3 regions of the Clostridium sp. 001 genome follow, and region 3 is predicted to be linked to each of the others. Evidence: predicted binding sites of a transcription regulator. Region 3 holds the regulator's gene; each other region holds the start of a gene.
The links. Region 3 encodes NrdR, which represses ribonucleotide reductase genes. Its sites were predicted from a motif close to CACNANATNTNGTG; they were not measured.
Positions count from the first base shown of each region.

Region 1: B5S50_RS14520 (vitamin B12-dependent ribonucleotide reductase) is a predicted target of NrdR. The motif match lies at 4,830-4,843, and genes of this name have one in related genera.
Region 2: B5S50_RS11765 (anaerobic ribonucleoside triphosphate reductase) is a predicted target of NrdR. The motif match lies at 2,728-2,741, and genes of this name have one in related genera.

Region 1 covers NZ_CP020473.1:3,123,731-3,130,096, reverse strand. The annotation lists gene B5S50_RS14540 (calcium-translocating P-type ATPase, PMCA-type) at 1-1,883, opposite strand, end outside; gene B5S50_RS14535 (YaaR family protein) at 2,369-2,791, shown strand; gene B5S50_RS14530 (M14 family metallopeptidase) at 2,800-4,071, opposite strand; gene B5S50_RS14525 (gamma carbonic anhydrase family protein) at 4,146-4,652, opposite strand; gene B5S50_RS14520 (vitamin B12-dependent ribonucleotide reductase) at 4,964-6,366, shown strand, end outside.
Region 2 covers NZ_CP020473.1:2,510,914-2,517,279, reverse strand. The annotation lists gene nrdG (anaerobic ribonucleoside-triphosphate reductase activating protein) at 1-307, opposite strand, end outside; gene B5S50_RS11765 (anaerobic ribonucleoside triphosphate reductase) at 606-2,711, opposite strand; gene B5S50_RS11760 (hypothetical protein) at 2,947-3,132, shown strand; gene B5S50_RS11755 (ferredoxin) at 3,234-3,422, opposite strand; gene B5S50_RS11750 (Mrp/NBP35 family ATP-binding protein) at 3,534-4,382, opposite strand; gene B5S50_RS11745 (hypothetical protein) at 4,446-5,303, opposite strand; gene B5S50_RS11740 (hypothetical protein) at 5,484-6,056, opposite strand; gene B5S50_RS11735 (hypothetical protein) at 6,084-6,366, opposite strand, start outside.
Region 3 covers NZ_CP020473.1:3,754,538-3,760,903, forward strand. The annotation lists gene ftsA (cell division protein FtsA) at 1-4, shown strand, start outside; gene ftsZ (cell division protein FtsZ) at 23-1,132, shown strand; gene spoIIGA (sigma-E processing peptidase SpoIIGA) at 1,592-2,389, shown strand; gene sigE (RNA polymerase sporulation sigma factor SigE) at 2,438-3,145, shown strand; gene sigG (RNA polymerase sporulation sigma factor SigG) at 3,219-3,992, shown strand; gene B5S50_RS17630 (YlmC/YmxH family sporulation protein) at 4,367-4,633, shown strand; gene nrdR (transcriptional regulator NrdR) at 4,701-5,156, shown strand; gene pgeF (peptidoglycan editing factor PgeF) at 5,311-6,021, shown strand; gene B5S50_RS17645 (response regulator transcription factor) at 6,037-6,366, shown strand, end outside.

The DNA.
Region 1 (6,366 bases), 630 kb from region 3:
ATAGCTACACCTATATCTGCAGTTTTTAATGAAGGTGCATCATTTACACCATCTCCTGTCATAGATACTATATTCCCTTTTTTCTTCAATGCCTTTACTATATTTACTTTATGTTCTGGAGACACCCTTGCAAAAACTTTTAAATTATCGATTCTATCATGTATATCTTTTTCTGATAATTTATCAAATTCAGCTCCTAATATAGCCTGAGATTCATGATCTGCTATACCAAGTTCTTTTGCTATAGCAAAAGCCGTATTTTTATGGTCTCCGGTTATCATAACTACCCCTATACCAGATTTTTTACACTCATCTATAGATTTTTTTACATTTTCTCTAGGAGGGTCTATCATTCCCACAAGACCCACAAAGGTCAATTCACTTTCCATTGAATCAATTTGAATTTTAGGTGAATTTATAACTTTAAAAGCAACTGACAAAACCCTAAGTGCTTCATTTGACATAGAATTTGCAGCATTAATTACATTTGACTTTAATTCTTCTGTAAAAGGGGCAACCTCTCCCTTTAAATATATATGTTCACAAATTTTAATTAAGTTATCTACTGCACCTTTCGTAATTATACGATACTCATTCCCATATTTATTTAAAGTAGTCATAAGCTTTCTATCTGAATCAAACGGTATTTCATTTACCCTACTGTGTTCCTTGCTTTCATTAGATTTAAATATATTGAATTTAACCCCCATTTCTAAAAGTGCAATTTCAGTAGGATCTCCAGTCTTAGAACTTTCCGAATAGGTAGCATCATTACAAAGTACCATGTTTTCTACAAGTTCTTTATGTATATTATTTTTTAAATCAACAGCCGAAATGTTATTTAAAATATTGTCTGCATAAAACTTTGTAACAGTCATCTTATTCTGAGTCAAAGTCCCTGTCTTATCTGAACATATTATATTTACAGAACCGAGTGTTTCTATAGCTGGAAGTTTCCTAATTATTGCATTTTTACCTATCATCCTCTGTACTCCTACTGCAAGCACTATAGTAACCATAGCTGGCAGACCTTCCGGAATAGCAGCCACAGCTAAACTTATAGACGTTAAAAACATCTCAAATAAATCTCTCTTTTGAATCAATGATGTTATAAACATAAGTACGCATATAATAATAACTACAAAGCCAAGCATTTTGCCAAGCTGGCTTAATTTTCTCTGCAGTGGAGTTAAATTTTTTTCATCATTATCTAACATTTTGGCTATTTTACCTATTTCAGTATTCATGCCAGTTGCCACAGCCACACCTACACCTCTTCCATAAGTGGCTAGGGTGGACATAAATGCCATATTTTTTTGATCTCCAAGAGCTATATCCTGATCTTCTAAAATATCTTCTACATACTTATCAGAAGGCACAGATTCTCCTGTTAATGCAGATTCCTCTATTTTCAAATTTCCGGTTTCAACCAGTCTTAAATCACAAGGAACGTACTTACCCGCATCTAATATGATTATATCTCCTACTACTATATTTTCAGAAGAAATCTCTATAACTTCTCCATTTCTTTTAACCAATGCTTTAGGTACTGAAAGTTTTTTTAGAGAATCCAATGCTTTTTCAGCTTTTGATTCTTGAATTAAGCCTATTACTGCATTTAATACAACTACAACCATTATTATGATTGCATCACTTATTTCACCAAGTGCCGCTGAAACCACTGCCGCTGCAACCAATATATATATAAGTACATCATTTACTTGTTCAAGTAAAAGCTTTAAAATTGATTTCTTCTTTTTTTCAATTAACTTATTTTCTCCATATTTTTTTATTCTAATTGAAGCTTCCTCAGATGTTAATCCATTTATTACATCTGTACCCAATTCTTTTGTTATTTCTTCAATACTTTTTTTGTACCACATAAAATCCCCTGCCTTTCATTCTATTTTTTGAATTCACCGCAATCTTATACACATTAAATAATTATTGTTGTTACAAAATAATACTCTACAGGATAATATATGTTGATATATTTTTAAAATCAAAAAATATGTATTTTAATTTAATTTTCAATACAATTAACTATATTTTTCACAAAATATTATATATAATAAATATATAACTCGACTTTCACAAGTTAAGAATTAATAATGAAAAATTAATAGTGAAGGATGATTTTTAGCTGTCGCAAAAAATCTTTAAATTTATATAAATCAGCAATGTTTCGCTTTAGCGAAACGAGTGGTGAAAAGCTTAATCAAAGATTTTTTGTAGTGTAACGGAAAAAAATCCACATTAACTATTAATTCTTCATTCTTAACTATTAATTAAAAAAATTTTATATGTGCGGAAATTGAGTATTTAATAGTATCACTATCTCAGATAAATAAAAATGTGGAGGATTATTATGGAAATTTCTAGAATTGGAGTAACTTCTAAACCTTCTTCAAGCAATAAAAATATATCTGTTAAAAAAGACTTTTCCCAGAGTTTTAATTCCCAAATGGAGAAAAAGTCAGAGCAAGAACTTAAAAATATGTTTGATAGTATAAAAAAGAAAGGAAACAGGCTTGCCATAACAAAATGCTATTCAGATGTAAGATCTTATAAAAAAATGATAAAAGAATACCTTGAATCCGTCTTAAGTTACATGTATAGCATAAAAAAAGATATAAGCTTCTGGCAAACTCAATATTTCATAACTGTAGATACTATAGATAGTAAATTAGAGGATCTAACTAATATGCTCATGAGTGAACAAAAAGATAACTTAAACGTAGCAGCTACTATAGACGATATAAGCGGTCTTTTAGTAGATATATATAAATAAGCACTTATTTATATAACTGAGGCTAGCAAAAGAATTTCTTCATTATCATTATATATTTTGGAAAATTGGGTTATTGGAAGTGGATTAGTACCTTTTCCAACTTCTATAGTAAATCCAGGTCTGCCATGGCTTTTTATGAACCAATCCTTATATCCTGAATAAGATGTTATTCCTGAAGTCTGTTCTAATCTATATCCACTTACCCTGGCAAACAATTCTCCTATCCTCCTTGATTCTGGAGGTGTAAGTGCATTGTACTGCCAGTAAATAACCTCACCCTGACTGTGATATGCCAAAACTAGTCTAAAATTATGACTATTTGTAAATGCTACCATAGACCTAGTTTCAGGTTCTGATTCAGGATAAGACCCTGAATACCTGGTAGGCCCTGGACCATATACACCATAACTAGGCTCTGCAGCTTTTGAAAGCTCCCACCCTGCATTATAGTTATGATTAATATCTACTCCTCTATTGTTAGCTTGCCAATCCTTAGAAAAATCAGTTTTTCCTTTATTCCACCTTATAAGTTCATTATAAAATGGATTACTTCTCTGTAATCCATTTAAAACTAAATCTACACCATCTGGATTTACCATTGGAACTATATATATACTACTTCTCCTCCATATATCAGCTGGATTATAACCTCTTATATTCCTGCCCTCTGCATAAGCTTTTGCAAAATTTTCTATAAACTTCATTAAAAGTGGGGTAGTAATCCATTCCAAACTATGATGAGATCCATTATAAGATACCTCATTAGGACCCACTCCAAGTCTCACATAGTAAATCTTCCTTCCAAGCACACTTTGTCCTGCATTTCCTATAATTATAAAAGGATATCTAGCTTCTAGCCCAACTAAGTCTTGTTCCAATATATCATAAGTGTAATTTATATTTGTATCAACTACGTCTATATTATAAGGTACCTTAAGCATTGTTCGCGGAATCAACCCCAATGCCTGTACTTGTGGATTAGCTACTGTTATTTTGTAAACTTGAGTTCTATATTTTTGGGCTATATTATACAATGTATCCCCAGGCTTTACGATATACGTATCATAACCAAGTATAAAATTTCGTAAAGCCCTATACGTATTAGGACCTATTATGCCATCAGGAACTAATCCATTATTTTTTTCAAAATTTTTAACTGCTTCCTCTGTTTCTCTGCCATATATCCCATCTATGGTATTTAAATTGTATCCTATTTTCCTCAGCACAGCTTGTATTTTCATAACCTGAGTGCCTCTGGAATTCAGTTTAAATATTGGCATATGAATTCCCCTAAATATTATTACTATATTATTTTTATGCAAACTTTATAAATATGTGATTAATATATTGTTTTCTAATATTCACTATAATTTTTAGCCCTTTCAATGTAGTCTTCTGCTGACCGTCTAAGAGACTTCTTTTCTTCCAAAGTAAGTCTCCTAATTACCTTTGCAGGTGAACCCATGCATAACACCCCTGAAGGTATTTTTTTATTTTTAGTTACCAAACTTCCTGCTCCTATGATGCTCTCAGAGCCAATTTCCGCATTATCTAAAATTATAGAACCCATACCAATTAAAGAATTATCTCCAATTTTAGCTCCATGTATCACTGCATTATGACCAACAGTAACATATTCTCCTATCTCTGCTGGGCTTTTTTCACCAGTATGAACAGTGCAGTTATCCTGTATGTTACTTCCTTTTCCTACATATATATTACTTACATCACCTCTGAGCACAGCCCCAAACCATATGTTTACATCTTCACAAAGTTTAACTTTCCCTATAACTTCTGCATTATCTACTACAAAACAGCTTTTATCTATATCTGGTATGTAATGTTCAAATTTTCTTATCATATAATTTACTCTCCTTAAGGATTTAATATTTTGAAAATCTATATTTAAATTATAAATCATTATAATTGCAAAATAAAAACATATGAAGAAAAAAAACTATATTATTTTAAAAATATGCTAAAATATAATACATATCATGAATTGAGTTTTTGTAAAATATATCATATAATATAAATACACTATATATGGTATTTATGCAATCTTATTTACACTATATATGGTATTTTTTATTTAAGCAGCTATACATAATAAATAATTTTTCTATTATTAGCTTAAATAAAATTCTTAAATATTTTTAGGAGGTAGATCAATTGGACTGTGTAAAAGACTTGTTTAAAAGATACTTTACAAAATCTCTTAAACAAAACAATAATAAAACAGTATATGATTTATTTAAATGGAAAAAAGTTGACGTGTTCTTAAAAGATCATAAAACAGGAAAAGTATTAGTTGATATGAAGAATCTAGAATTCCCTGAAAATTATTCTCAAAATGCTTGCGATATAATAGCTTCTAAATACTTTAGAAAAGCTGGAGTTCCTGGAGACAATGGTTATGAAAATAGTATGAAATCTGTAACTCACAGGATGGTAAATTTCTGGTGTGAATCACTAAAAGATGAAGGACTTATAAAAACAGAAGAGGAGTCTTCTATTTTTTATGATGAATGTGCATATGCTCTTTTAAATCAGATGTGTGCTCCTAATTCTCCTCAATGGTTTAATACAGGTCTTAAACTATCTTATGATATATGTGGTGCTAAACAGGGAAATTACTACTTCGATGAAAACCTCAATAAAGTAGTAGAATCTAAAGATAATTATACAAGAACCCAGGCTTCTGCTTGCTTTATACTTTCTATTGAAGATAAACTTTTAGGATCACATTCCATATCAAATCAATTTGTCACAGAGACAAAATTATTTAAAGGAGGTTCTGGAACTGGCACTAATTTTTCTACTATAAGAGCAAAAGGTGAAAAATTATCTGGTGGAGGTTCTTCTTCCGGACTTATGAGTTTTTTAAAAGCATTGGATAAAAATGCAGGAGCTATTAAATCTGGTGGTACTACAAGAAGAGCTGCAAAAATGGTATGCCTTGATGTAGACCATCCCGAAATAATGGACTTTATAAACTGGAAATCCAAAGAAGAAGATAAAGTAAGAGCTCTTGGTAAAATGGGATATGATACAGATATCGATGGTGAAGCTTACGAAACTGTATCTGGCCAAAACAGTAATAATTCAGTAAGATTCTCCGATGAATTTATGAACAAAGTAAATAAATTAAGGGAAAACCCGGATGATACTATTGAACTTATTGGTAGGGTTGACTCAAAACTTAATAAGGTAGAAAAAGTAAAAAACATATGGGATGCCTTTAACAATTCTGCCTGGAAATGTGCTGATCCTGCACCTCAATTCAGCACTACATTTAACGCCTGGCATACCTGTCCTGCAGGTGAAGATGGAAAACTAAATGCTCCTTATAACAGGATAAATTCTACAAACCCCTGCGGAGAATATGCTTTTTTGGATGATACTTCCTGTAACCTTGCTTCTATAAATATATACAAGTTCTACAATATAACCAATAATACTTTTGACATAGAAGGATATTTGCACATAATAGATCTTGTTCAGCTTATTCTTGAATCTTCAATACACTGGGGACAATTTCCTACAGAAGATATAGCTAGAAAAACTTACCTTTT
Region 2 (6,366 bases), 1.2 Mb from region 3:
CTGTATAACACCATATATTTAAGTTTAATTCTTTAACTTTAGCAGCCATGTATGCAAATTCTTCAGGTTGTTCAAATGGGTCACCACCTGAAAATGTAACTCCACTTAACATAGGATTATCTTTAATATCGCAAACCAGTTTATCTATATCTTTTAGCTGACCACCTTTGAAGTCATGGGTAGATAGGTTAAAACATCCTTTACAATTATGTCTACATCCCTGAGCAAAAAATACCCGTCTCATTCCAGGGCCATTAACTAGGCTCTCGTAAGCAATACCTGCCAATCTAATTTTTTTGCCACCCATTGATTTTTCCTCCTTCTTATATATGGTCTAGTTACTCAAATTCGCAGTTTAAAAACTTTGCGAAGCAAAGCCTTTTAAAAATAACAAAGTTCAAATAACAAAGAACAGATAAAGATGATTTCCATCGTACCTCAGGAAATCTATAATTTTAATATTTTCTGACGTTAGGAAGAAAATTATCCTTATTTGATATTTGAACTTTGTTCTTTGTTCTTTAAGAAAATTGTTTCGCAATTTTCTTATATTAAGTCAAAATTTCATATGTGTAAAATTTAAGTTAACTACTATTACAGTTACTTTAGCAATATACATGTTTGTTGCTTCCCTGGGATATTCTATCCCTTCTTTCTGCTGTCTTACCTTCTCCAAATCTTTCATCCAAAGATAGATATCCTGTAACCCTTGATATACCCTGTATATTATTGCTTCCGCATTTAGGACAGACATCTTCCCCATGCATATAAGTTCCACATTCTTTACAATATCTTATGTGAAAGTTTATCCCTATATAACTTATATTTGTATTATCATAGGCATAATCAATTACACTTTTAACAACTTCTTCTGATGGATAATCATCAACTTCTATATAACTTATGTGGCCTCCATTACAAAGTTTGTGATAAGGAGCCTCTATATCAATTTTATCTTTTATAGATATTGGATATCCTACAGGTATATGGTAAGAATTAGTATAATACTCTTTGTCTGTAACCCCAGGTATTTCTCCAAATATCTTCTTATCATGTACTATAAACTTTCCACTTAATCCTTCAGCTGGTGTAGCATAGCAGCTCCAATTTAAATGTGTCTCCTCTATAAGCTTATCTGTATAATTTCTTATATATGTAATTATCTTTATTCCAAGTTCTCTTGAACTCTCATCCTCACCGTGGTGTTTACCAGTTAATGCAATTAATGTTTCAGCAAGTCCTATAAACCCAATAGCCCAAGTACCCTGCTTCAATATTGGTTCTATTGAATCTTCTGACTTTAAGTTCTCCGCACCTTTCATAAGTTTCTGACCTGCTACAAAAGGTAAATCTTTAACTCTGAGTCTCTTTAAAATGCCATATCTATGCATTAAAGATTCTTTTGCTAACTCTAACTTTCCTTGTAACAACCCAAAAAATTTATTTATATTTCCCTTAGATAAAATTCCAAGTCTAGGTAAATTAATAGTAACAGGAGCTATATTTCCTCTTCCCTTTACTCCTGGATCTCCATTTACATTTGAACAGACATAGGTACGGCATCCCATAGTTGCAGGTATTACACCTTTATCATAATATGCTTTATTAAAATCAGCATCTAAATTCATAAAAGTAGGATTCATCCTCTTTGAAGCTACCCTACATGCAATTTTAAATAGATAATAATAAGGATCTTCTTGATTTTTATTTACGCCTTTTTTAACTCTAAATATTATATTAGGAAATATAGGTTGTTCTCCTCTTCCAAGTCCTTTTTCATATTCTGTCAAAAATACTTCACATACAAGAGCTGCATCCTTTGAGGTTGGTATACCTATATTTAGTGAACTAAAAGGTACCTGTGATCCTGCCCTAGAATGCATGGTATTAAGATTGTAGATTATTCCCTGCATGGCCTGTTCTATACTTCTTCTCAATTTCTTTTCAGAAATATCCTTTATTTTTTCCTCTTCTACTCCCATTTCCTTGAGGTTCTTCAATATTTCTTTTCTTGTAGGTTCAACAAAAATACCCATATCATTGTCAAAATCCGGATGGGACTGTCCACCAAACATATCATTCTGTGCTGACTGCAGTAATATACAAGAGAGTTCTGCAGCCGATTCTATTCTCTTAGGAGTTCTTATATTCCCATATCCTGTATTAAACCCATCTAAAAGCATTTCCTTTGTTGGTATGTGAAGGCAATTTACAGTTAAATTATAAGAATCTAAGTCATGATAATATATATCCCCATTTTCATGAGCCTTAGCTAAATGTTTAGGCATGGTAGCTAAATTATGCCATTTGTTAGACTCACTGGCAATCCTCAAAAGCTTGGCACTAAAGTTATTTCCAACATTTGCATTATCTCTGTCTGTTTGAACTCCTATTTTATCAATAGCCTTCATAAGATCAGACTTTATTTCTCTTATATCATTTCGCTCTCTTCTATAATTTGAATAAGCTAGACCAATTTTAACATAGCCTTTCTTCATAAGTACTTCTTCAACTATATTCTGTATATCTTCTACATTTACTTCCTTAAGATTAAGATTTTCTATATTTTCTGTGACTTTTTGAGTTAGATCAATAAATTCACTTTCTTTTAAATCAAAACCTATTTCATCACAAGATCCTTTTATGGCATTAGTTATCTTAATGGAATCAAAGGGAACCCTTCTACCATCTCTTTTCACAACATGTAGCATATACTTTCCTCCCAACTACTATATATTGTATAAACGACTTGATTATTATACCTTGCCATATATAAAAAAGCAATTTATAAATTGAGCTTTATTTTTACTTTAAACCTATAAAAACCTATAAAGCACACTTTTTAATTGAAATACATCAAATACCTATAAGATAAAATTTCTAGGAATAATATTTAATAATATAGATAAAAATAACATAGATAATCTTATCTTTAGGAGGACTTTCATGATCGGCAAAATAATTGATATGAATATTACAGACGCACTTGTAAGTTTTCAGGATGGTACTACTGCCAATATAGGGACTACTCATTTACCACTCGATTCTAGAATAGGTGATAGAATAAACATTCATCCCATATCGGAAGTTACATTAAATGACAAGTATAAACAGCATCCAGTTTTGTTTTAAGCCTAATTGATATGCTGTATGAAAAACTGTGGTACATTTTTATCGCAAATAGTTTTGAAAGTTTAGGGGATTGTGTAGATTTTTTACACAATCCCCTTTCCTTAGCTTACCTTAATAGCACAAACAGGACAACTGTCCTCTGCTTCCTTCGCAGTGTCCTCTGCTTCTCCTGGGACATTATCTTCAATTGCCTTAGCTTTTTCATCATCATCCATCTGAAAAACCTCTGGACATATACTTGGACATAACCCACATCCTATACAAGTGTCTTTATCAACTACAGCTTTCATACTATTTTCCTGTTATTAATAACAAGTTTTCACTCCTCGCTATATAATTAGTTACTTTAAAGTACACCTTATATTATTCCAAAAATAATGCTTATTATAATAATTTAATTTCTATTTTAATTTTTTTATAAAGTTATTAAGCAAATCATTATATTCCAATGAGTTTGATATGTATTCTTCTGCCTTTTTAGCTTCCATATTTTTTACCAAATCAGAATTTATTGGCATTTCAGCAAGAAGTTCTAATCCAAGATAATCAGCTTGTTCTTTCGCCGAATTTTCACTAAATAGCCTTACTTTTTCACCACATTTTCCACATTTAACATAGGACATATTCTCTACTACACCTAATATATTTACCTTTAGGTCTTCTGCCATTATAACAACTTTTTTTACTATCATAGATACCATGTCCTGAGGAGTAGATACTATTATAACACCTTCCATTGGAATTTCCTGCATCACAGTAAGAGCTACATCTCCGGTACCTGGAGGCATATCTATAAGCAAATAATCTAATTCTCCCCAACTTGTATCTGAATACATCTGTTTTAACACTCCTGTTATCATGGGTGCTCTCCATATAACAGGTTGTTCTTCCTCTTCTGTCAAAAGATTTAAGGATATAACTTTTATTCCTGAAGAAGATTCTACTGGAGAAAACTTTATTTCTTCACTTTCCCCCACTTGTAGTATATCAGCCCTTTTATCATTTATTCCAAAAAATCTAGGCATAGATGGACCTGTTATATCTCCATCAAGTACTCCCACCTTATATCCAGAATTTCTTAATTTTGATGCCAATATTCCCGTAACTGTAGACTTACCTACTCCACCTTTTCCACTCATAATACCTATTATATGCTTTGTGTTTCCATACTTAGGCGATATGTATTTACATCCACCTTTATCATCTTTACTGCACTGTGATTTACTTGAACAACCATCGCAATTACTCAAATCATTTCTCCTCCTTTTATATAGTTAATCCACATTAAATTTTAAGCAACATTTCCTATATTTTTAAAAACCATTAGGCTTACTTTCCGATATGCTCTTGTTCCATCCGCCACTGCTGTATGTATCCTGTACATAATAAACCTTCTCACTTTGATTTTGTCTATCAAAAAGTGTAACAGTCATTTTATACAATGTGGATTTATAACCTTCTGTCTTTATTGTTACCCACACATCATAATTATCTTCATCATTATTCCCAATGTTTGCATTTTTAAATTTACTAGTAAGGTCTGATTTAAATTCTTCCTGTTCAGTGGAAAGTATAAATCTTTGGGCATCTATATCATCTTTTAAATTTATTCCTATTTTCTTAGTTTTATCCTTTTCACTAAAACATTTATTTAATGTATCCATTATGGACCCATAGTACACAGATTTAAAGTCGCTTGGCGGCATCCTTGTATTCCAAAAATTATTTATCATATCGTTATCTATTCTATTTGATACTATATATACCTGACCTTTGCTATAGAGATTTCCTAAGTCTTTCTTATCAAGTCCTGCTATATAACTAAACTTGTGAACTTTATTGTTTCCTTCATCTATTTCGAATACATAATCAGGATCCAATGATGACTTTTTTGATACTTTTTTAGCAGAAGATAGTATATCATACAAATTTTTAATGGTACTTTGATCAGTAACTACAAATTTAAATCCCTGATCCCTTGTATTTTGAATAATTATCTGTTTAACTTTTCCCTGTTGTTTCATATATTCAAAATCCGAATTTTTTAAACCCGCCTTAACTTTTAATTGATCCAATTTACTACATCCACACAATAAGGTTACAGGTATTAAAATCCAGGATATTATAAATATATTTAATCTTCTTTTGATAGTTTTATCCAATGTTTTCACCCACTGTAGAATTTTTAAGAATTCAATATGCAAAAATTATATTTACAAATATATTCTAATCTACAGCGAAGGATTCTCACCCCTTTCTATCTTAATGAAATCTATGATTATTATACCATAATTAGTATAAAAAAATCCCCTTTCATATAATAAACCTGAAGGGGATAAACCTTATATTTTCTAATTATATTCTAAAGTTTTAACAATAACCTCAAATATAGTAGGCATATTTTCTTTGAAGTTTGATTCTTTTACAAAAAAAGAAAATCTGCAAAATTGTTTTCCTTCTTCTGTAAAGTATTCTATACACTTATAACTATCTCCGATTTCCTTTGTAATTGTATACTTAAGTAAATATCCTTTCCTACCATTCATATAAATTTGTTTTATAGAATACTCTTTATACAAATTTTGTTTTTCGGATATACTCTTGCTATTTTGTAAAAATAATTTTAAGTCACCTTTTAAATTCCATACTTCAACAAAACCATTTATGGTGTTATCATCGCTCTTAAAATCACTATGATATAATATTTCATCTCCAAATGTGTCCTGATTTCTACAAGTCCATCGTGCTGGCAACTTATATAGCAGCCTGCCTTCCAGTCCTTTATATTGAGTAAGAGATTCCATATTATTTTGAATAAGAGCTGTAAACTTTAGCCTCATATCAAAATTTTTTTCAAGTCCTAAAAGCACTATCATAAGTCCTATTATAATTATAGTAACCCCAATTTTTTTTTTATTTATCACTATTAATCTCATAATAAGTAACCAATATTACTTTCTAACAGGTATTACTATAGTATTTGCTCTAAAGTCATAAAACATAAGCCAATGTCCCATCGTGTCTTTATCCTTTAGGGGTACCCATGTAACAAATCCAGATTTTCCTCCATAAGGCTGATCCGTTCTGCTTTTAGTTCCCGGAATTCCATATATCAAATATTTTACCCTTCCATTTTTATCACATTTATACCCTGCTAAATAATAATTATATTTTTTTATATATGGATAATACCCTACCATAGGATAATATATATAAGAATATTTATTATAATCA
Region 3 (6,366 bases):
TTAATAAAGGAGGCAGGGTATTGTGTTAGATTTTGATGTTGATGTTCAACAATTTGCTCAGATAAAAGTAATAGGATGCGGTGGCGGAGGAAACAATGCCGTAAATAGAATGATAAAAGAAGGATTAAAAAATGTTGAATTTATAGCCATAAATACAGATAAGCAAGCATTAATGCTTTCACAAGCATCGCAAAAAATACAAATAGGTGATAAGCTTACAAAAGGACTTGGTGCAGGGGCAAATCCTGAAATAGGAAAAAAGGCTGCAGAGGAAAATAAGGATGAAATATCTCAAGCTATAAAAGGTGCGGATATGGTATTTATTACAGCAGGTATGGGTGGTGGAACTGGTACAGGAGCAGCTCCTATAATTGCAGAAATTGCAAAATCAATGGGTATACTTACTGTAGGTGTGGTTACTAAACCTTTTCCTTTTGAAGGAAGAAAGAGAATGCTTCATGCAGAAATGGGAATAAAGGATTTGAAGGATAAAGTTGATACTTTGGTTACAATACCAAATGAAAGGTTACTTTCTGTGGTGGATAAAAAGACAACTTTAATGGAATCCTTTAGGCTTGCAGATGATGTATTAAGACAAGGCGTTCAAGGTATATCAGATTTAATTACTATACCTGGACTTGTAAATTTAGATTTTGCAGATGTTAGAACAATTATGATAGACAAGGGTCTTGCACATATGGGCGTAGGTAAGGGAAATGGTGATAATAGGGCACAGGATGCAGCAAAACAGGCAATATCAAGTCCACTTCTTGAAACTTCCATAGTAGGGGCTACTGGAGTACTTTTGAATATAACGGGTGGACAGGATCTAGGACTTTTAGAAATAAATGAAGCTGCAGAGATAGTTCAAGATGCAGCAGATCCTGATGCAAACATAATATTTGGAGCCGTTATAGATGAGGAAATAAAAGATGAAATAAGAATTACTGTAATAGCTACAGGTTTTGAAACGGGAAAGGATGAAGTTAAGAGGGATACAAAATCTGATATCAAATCTTCAAGGCGAAGTATGATGAATAATGAAGATGAAGCAGCAGCTTCCGTGGAATATGAGAAAATTGATGAAAATAATTTGGAAGTACCAGCTTTCCTAAGGAGACAGAGAAAGTAGAAAAAATCCGTGTATAGTTTAAAGCTATACACGGATTTTTTATTATCTAACTTTATCCGATGGCTACCAGCCGTAAATCCCCCCATCGCACACAGCGAAAGCGACTGTCGCCAAATCAAAGATTTGGAACATCTGCTTTTCTTATAAAGTGGGGGGATAACGGCTGCTACGCCCCCTGGATAACGATTTCCCCTAAAGGATAACGCCTTCTAAGTGCTAAAGCACTAAGAATCCTGTTAATAAGTTTCAGATGGAGAAAAAACTCCACCTGAAACCAAGAACTCTGTTTATGTAAATCATTTTAATTGAAATGATTTTAAATAGTACTAAAAAAAGATTTTCTGGCATAATATAGAAAATAAAAATATTGTATATGATTAGAAAATGACAAAATTTTGAAATATATAAGTATATAATAAAGGTAAATACAGGAAAACAAAAGTGGAGGTGAGTTTATAATTGGTAGTATATGCAGACTTGCTAATTTTAATAAACTTTATAGTAAACTTTTTTCTATTGTATATTACAGGAAGAACTCTTAAGTTAAAGGTAAAACTTAAATTTATGATTTTAGCTGCAGCCATAGGAAGTGGTTATACGGTTACATTAATTTATCCAGCCTTAAATGTATTTTCTGCTTTCTATTTTAAAATTTTGGTAGCAGCTATGCTAATTTATATTTCTTTCGGTAATAGGGGGTTTATATGTAATTTCAAAATTTCAGCTGTATTTATTTTATATTCTATGCTGCTGGCAGGTATTTGTATGTTTGTGGAATATAGTAATTGCTCCTATACAGGAGATTATATGATAATTAATTTCCCTTATGAATGGCTTTTTATTTCTATCATGGTGTTGTACATAACAATTGATAGGTTAGTAATTTATGTTAAGGATAGGAACAAGGTGTTTAAACTAATTTATGATGTAGATATTGTATTTAAAAACAAAAGCAAGACTGTAAAGGCTTTTTTGGATACCGGGAACGAACTTAGGGAGCCAGCTACCAATTTGCCAGTAGTGATAGTTGAGAAATCTGTATTCCAAAATATAAATCTGGAGGGAATGGATAAGTTTTATATACCCTATAGAGTTATAAACGGCAAGTGTGGCAAGCTTCAGGGATTTAAACCAGATGTAGTAAAAATAGACTTTGGACAAGAGACTAAATATAGAGAAGTTATAATTGCTATTTGCAAGGATAAATTGAGTAAATTTGACGATTATCATGCACTTCTTTCTAGGGGAGTGATATAGGCATCATGTGCTTATGTAAAAGGAAATTAAATGATGGAGGCTATGATTATGCTTAGGTTAAAAATATTGTTGAACAGAATACTTACAAAATTTAAATTTGTAATAAAAAATATATACTATATAGGGGGAAATGATGTACTACCACCTCCACTTAGCAAAAAAGAAGAAGAGGATTTGGTTTTGAAGCTAGTTTCTGGAGATGAGAAGGTAAGATCTACTCTTATAGAAAGAAATTTGCGCTTGGTAGTTTATATAGCTAGAAAGTTTGAAAATACAGGGGTAAATGTGGAAGATTTAGTATCAGTAGGTACCATAGGACTTATAAAAGCAGTAAATACATTTAATCCTGAGAAAAAAATAAAATTAGCTACTTATGCTTCTAGGTGCATAGAAAATGAAATACTCATGTATCTGAGAAGAAATAGTAAAACAAAGGCAGAAATTTCTTTTTATGAACCACTCAACATAGATTGGGATGGAAATGAATTATTGCTTTCTGATATTTTAGGAACGGACAATGACGTAGTTTACAATTTTATAGAAGATGAAGTGGATAAGCAGCTTCTAATGTTAGCCATGAAAAAATTAAGTGACAGAGAAAAGGAGATAGTTAATCTAAGGTTTGGATTAAATGGCAAAAGTGAAAAAACTCAGAAAGAAGTTGCAGACTTACTTGGAATATCACAATCTTATATATCAAGGCTTGAAAAGAGAATAATAAAGAGACTTAGAAAAGAAATAAATAAAATGTTATAGGGTTGTCTTTAGTATAAAACTCAGCTTCTTAGTAAATACTTAAAATGCTATATATTCTAAAGGGGCTGATTACATGATAATTAATAAAGTAGAAATTTGTGGCGTAAATACATCAAAATTGCCAGTTCTCAAGGGAAAGGAAATGAAAGAACTTTTAATAAAAATGCAACAGGGAGATAATGAATGCAGAGAAAAGTTTATAAAGGGTAATTTACGATTGGTGTTAAGTGTAATACAGAGATTTAATAACAGGGGAGAAAATGTAGATGATCTATTTCAAGTAGGATGTATAGGGCTTATAAAAGCCATTGACAACTTTGATTTAAGTCAAAATGTTAAATTTTCAACTTATGCTGTACCTATGATTATAGGAGAAATAAGAAGATACTTAAGGGATAATAATTCCATAAGGGTAAGTAGATCTCTTAGAGATATTGCTTATAAAGCACTTCAAGTTAGAGATAAATTAATAAGGGAAAATAATAAAGAGCCAACTATATCACAGATAGCGGAGGAATTAAATATACCAAGGGAGGAAGTGGTATTTGCATTGGATGCCATTCAGGATCCAGTTTCCCTGTTTGAACCAATATATCATGATGGTGGTGATGCAATTTATGTAATGGATCAAATAAGTGATACTAAAAATTTGGATGAAAATTGGTTGGAAAACATATCGATAAAAGAAGCCATGAAAAAATTAAATGACAGGGAGAAATTGATACTTAATTTAAGATTTTTTGATGGAAGGACTCAGATGGAAGTAGCAGATGAAATAGGCATATCACAAGCACAGGTATCTAGGTTAGAGAAAACTGCCTTAAGGCATATGCGAAAATATATATAAATAGGTATAATGTTTAATTTATTATAATTATAAACTCAATTTTCACACATACGAAATTTTGACTTAATATAAAAAATTACGACGTAATTTTTTTAGTTAATAGTTAAGAATTAAAAATTAATAGTTAATGTGGATTTTTTTCCGTTACACTACAAAAAATTTTTGATTAAGCTTTTTACCACTCGTTTTGCTAAAGCAAAACATTACTAAGAGATGACTTATATAAATTTAAAAATTTTTTGCGAGAGCTAAAAATCATCATTTACTATTAATTCTTCATTATTAATTCTTAACTTGCGAAGCTTTGCTTCACAAAATTTTTAAACTGTGAAAGTTAAGCTAGGAAATAATTAAAAATGGGAGGATGTACATAAATGGAGTTAGAAGGAGATTTATTTTCTTTAACTAATCTAAGAAATATGGAAATAATAGATATAAATACGGGTGCAAAATTAGGTTTTATAAAAGATCTAAAGATAAATTGTGAAGAGCATAAGATAATGTCAATTATTTTACCATCTCAAACTTTTAAAATATCGTTATTTGGCAAAAATGAAGATATAGAAATACCATGGGATAATGTAAAAAAAATAGGTGTAGATGTAATTTTAGTCGATGGGAAAAATCTTGTAGAGGAGTAGAAGTTTCCACAAAATAAGTATATAATTATAATATGTATACTATCTTATATGAAGGACGTGAATTAAAGTGAAATGCCCTTATTGTGGATACAATGAAACTAAAGTAGTGGACTCCAGATCTACAGATGACAATATGGCCATAAGAAGAAGAAGAGAATGTTTAAGGTGTAATAAAAGATATACCACTTATGAAAAAATTGAAAATGTACCCATTTTAGTTGTAAAGAAAAATATGAATAGAGAATATTTTGACAGGACAAAAATATTAAAAGGATTGATAAAAGCTTGTGAAAAACGTCCTGTTTCAAGAAAACAAATTGAAAATATAACCGATGAAGTAGAGAAAAAGATAAATAATAATATGATTACAGAAATAAGTTCCTCGGAGATAGGGGAAATTATTATGGAGAATTTAAAAAAGGTGGATGAAGTGTCTTATGTCAGGTTTGCGTCTGTTTACAGGCAGTTTAAAGATATAAATACTTTTATGCAGGAAATAAAAAATCTTATTTCAAATAAATAAATGGTGTGCTTAAAGGCATACCATTTATTTTATGTTAAATTAAAGTTAAAAGATATTTATAGTCCCATCAATTAAAAAAACAATGTTAAAATATATTTAAGATAATTCTAAATATATTTTTGATTTTGAAATAAATTCTAGATGGAGGATTAATATGGAGAAAGTTACAGTAGAAGGTTATGAATTTATAAAAATAGATTTGCCAGGTGCAGAAGCAATATTTTCAACAGCTAAAAATGATTTAAGCTTTAATAAATCCACAGATGCTGGAAAGGAAAATATTAAAAATTTAAAAAGATGGTTTAATTTAAAAACTGTGGGATATTTGAATCAAGTTCATGGGTTCCAGAGTGTAGTTTATACGGGCAAAGATGAAGAGGATGCAGATGGAATAATTACAAATGAGCATAACACAGCTGTAGGGGTTTTTAATGCTGATTGTATTCCAATACTTTTATATGATAAAAAAAATAAGATTATAGCAGCAGTTCACAGTGGATGGAAAGGTACTTTAGCTTGTATTCTTTCTAAAACCATTGAAAAACTTGAAAGGGATTTCAAAAGTAAATCTAAAGACATAATAGTATGTGTAGGGCCACATATTCACGGCTGCTGTTATGAAGTTGGGGAAGAAGTAATGGACAAATTTAAAAACTCTGATTTTTATAGATTTAAGGATGTATTTAGAGATAGAAATCTTGATCTAAAAAAATGTATATTGTATCAACTCCAGGACAGAGATATAGAAAGTGAAAATATAAAATATTTAGATATATGTACTTATTGTAATACTGAATATGAAATGCATTCTTATAGAAAAAATAAAGACTATGGAAGAATGTTTTCGTTTATTTATCTAAAATAAAAATGGGGGACTATTATGTTACAAGAAAAGATATTGATAGTAGATGATGAAGAACATATTTGTGAACTTATTAAATTTAATCTTGAGAAAAATGGATATAAGGCCATTGTGGCAGGAAATGGAATAGATGCACTGAAAATTGTAAGGGAAGAGATGCCTCAGTTAATTTTACTGGATGTAATGCTGCCTGGAATGGATGGATATGATGTATGTAAAGAAATAAGAAAGGACAATTCCATATCTTTTATTCCTGTAATAATGATAACTGCAAGAGGAGAGGAATTTGACAAGGTGCTAGGACTAGAACTCGGAGCAGATGATTACATGACAAAGCCTTTTTCTATA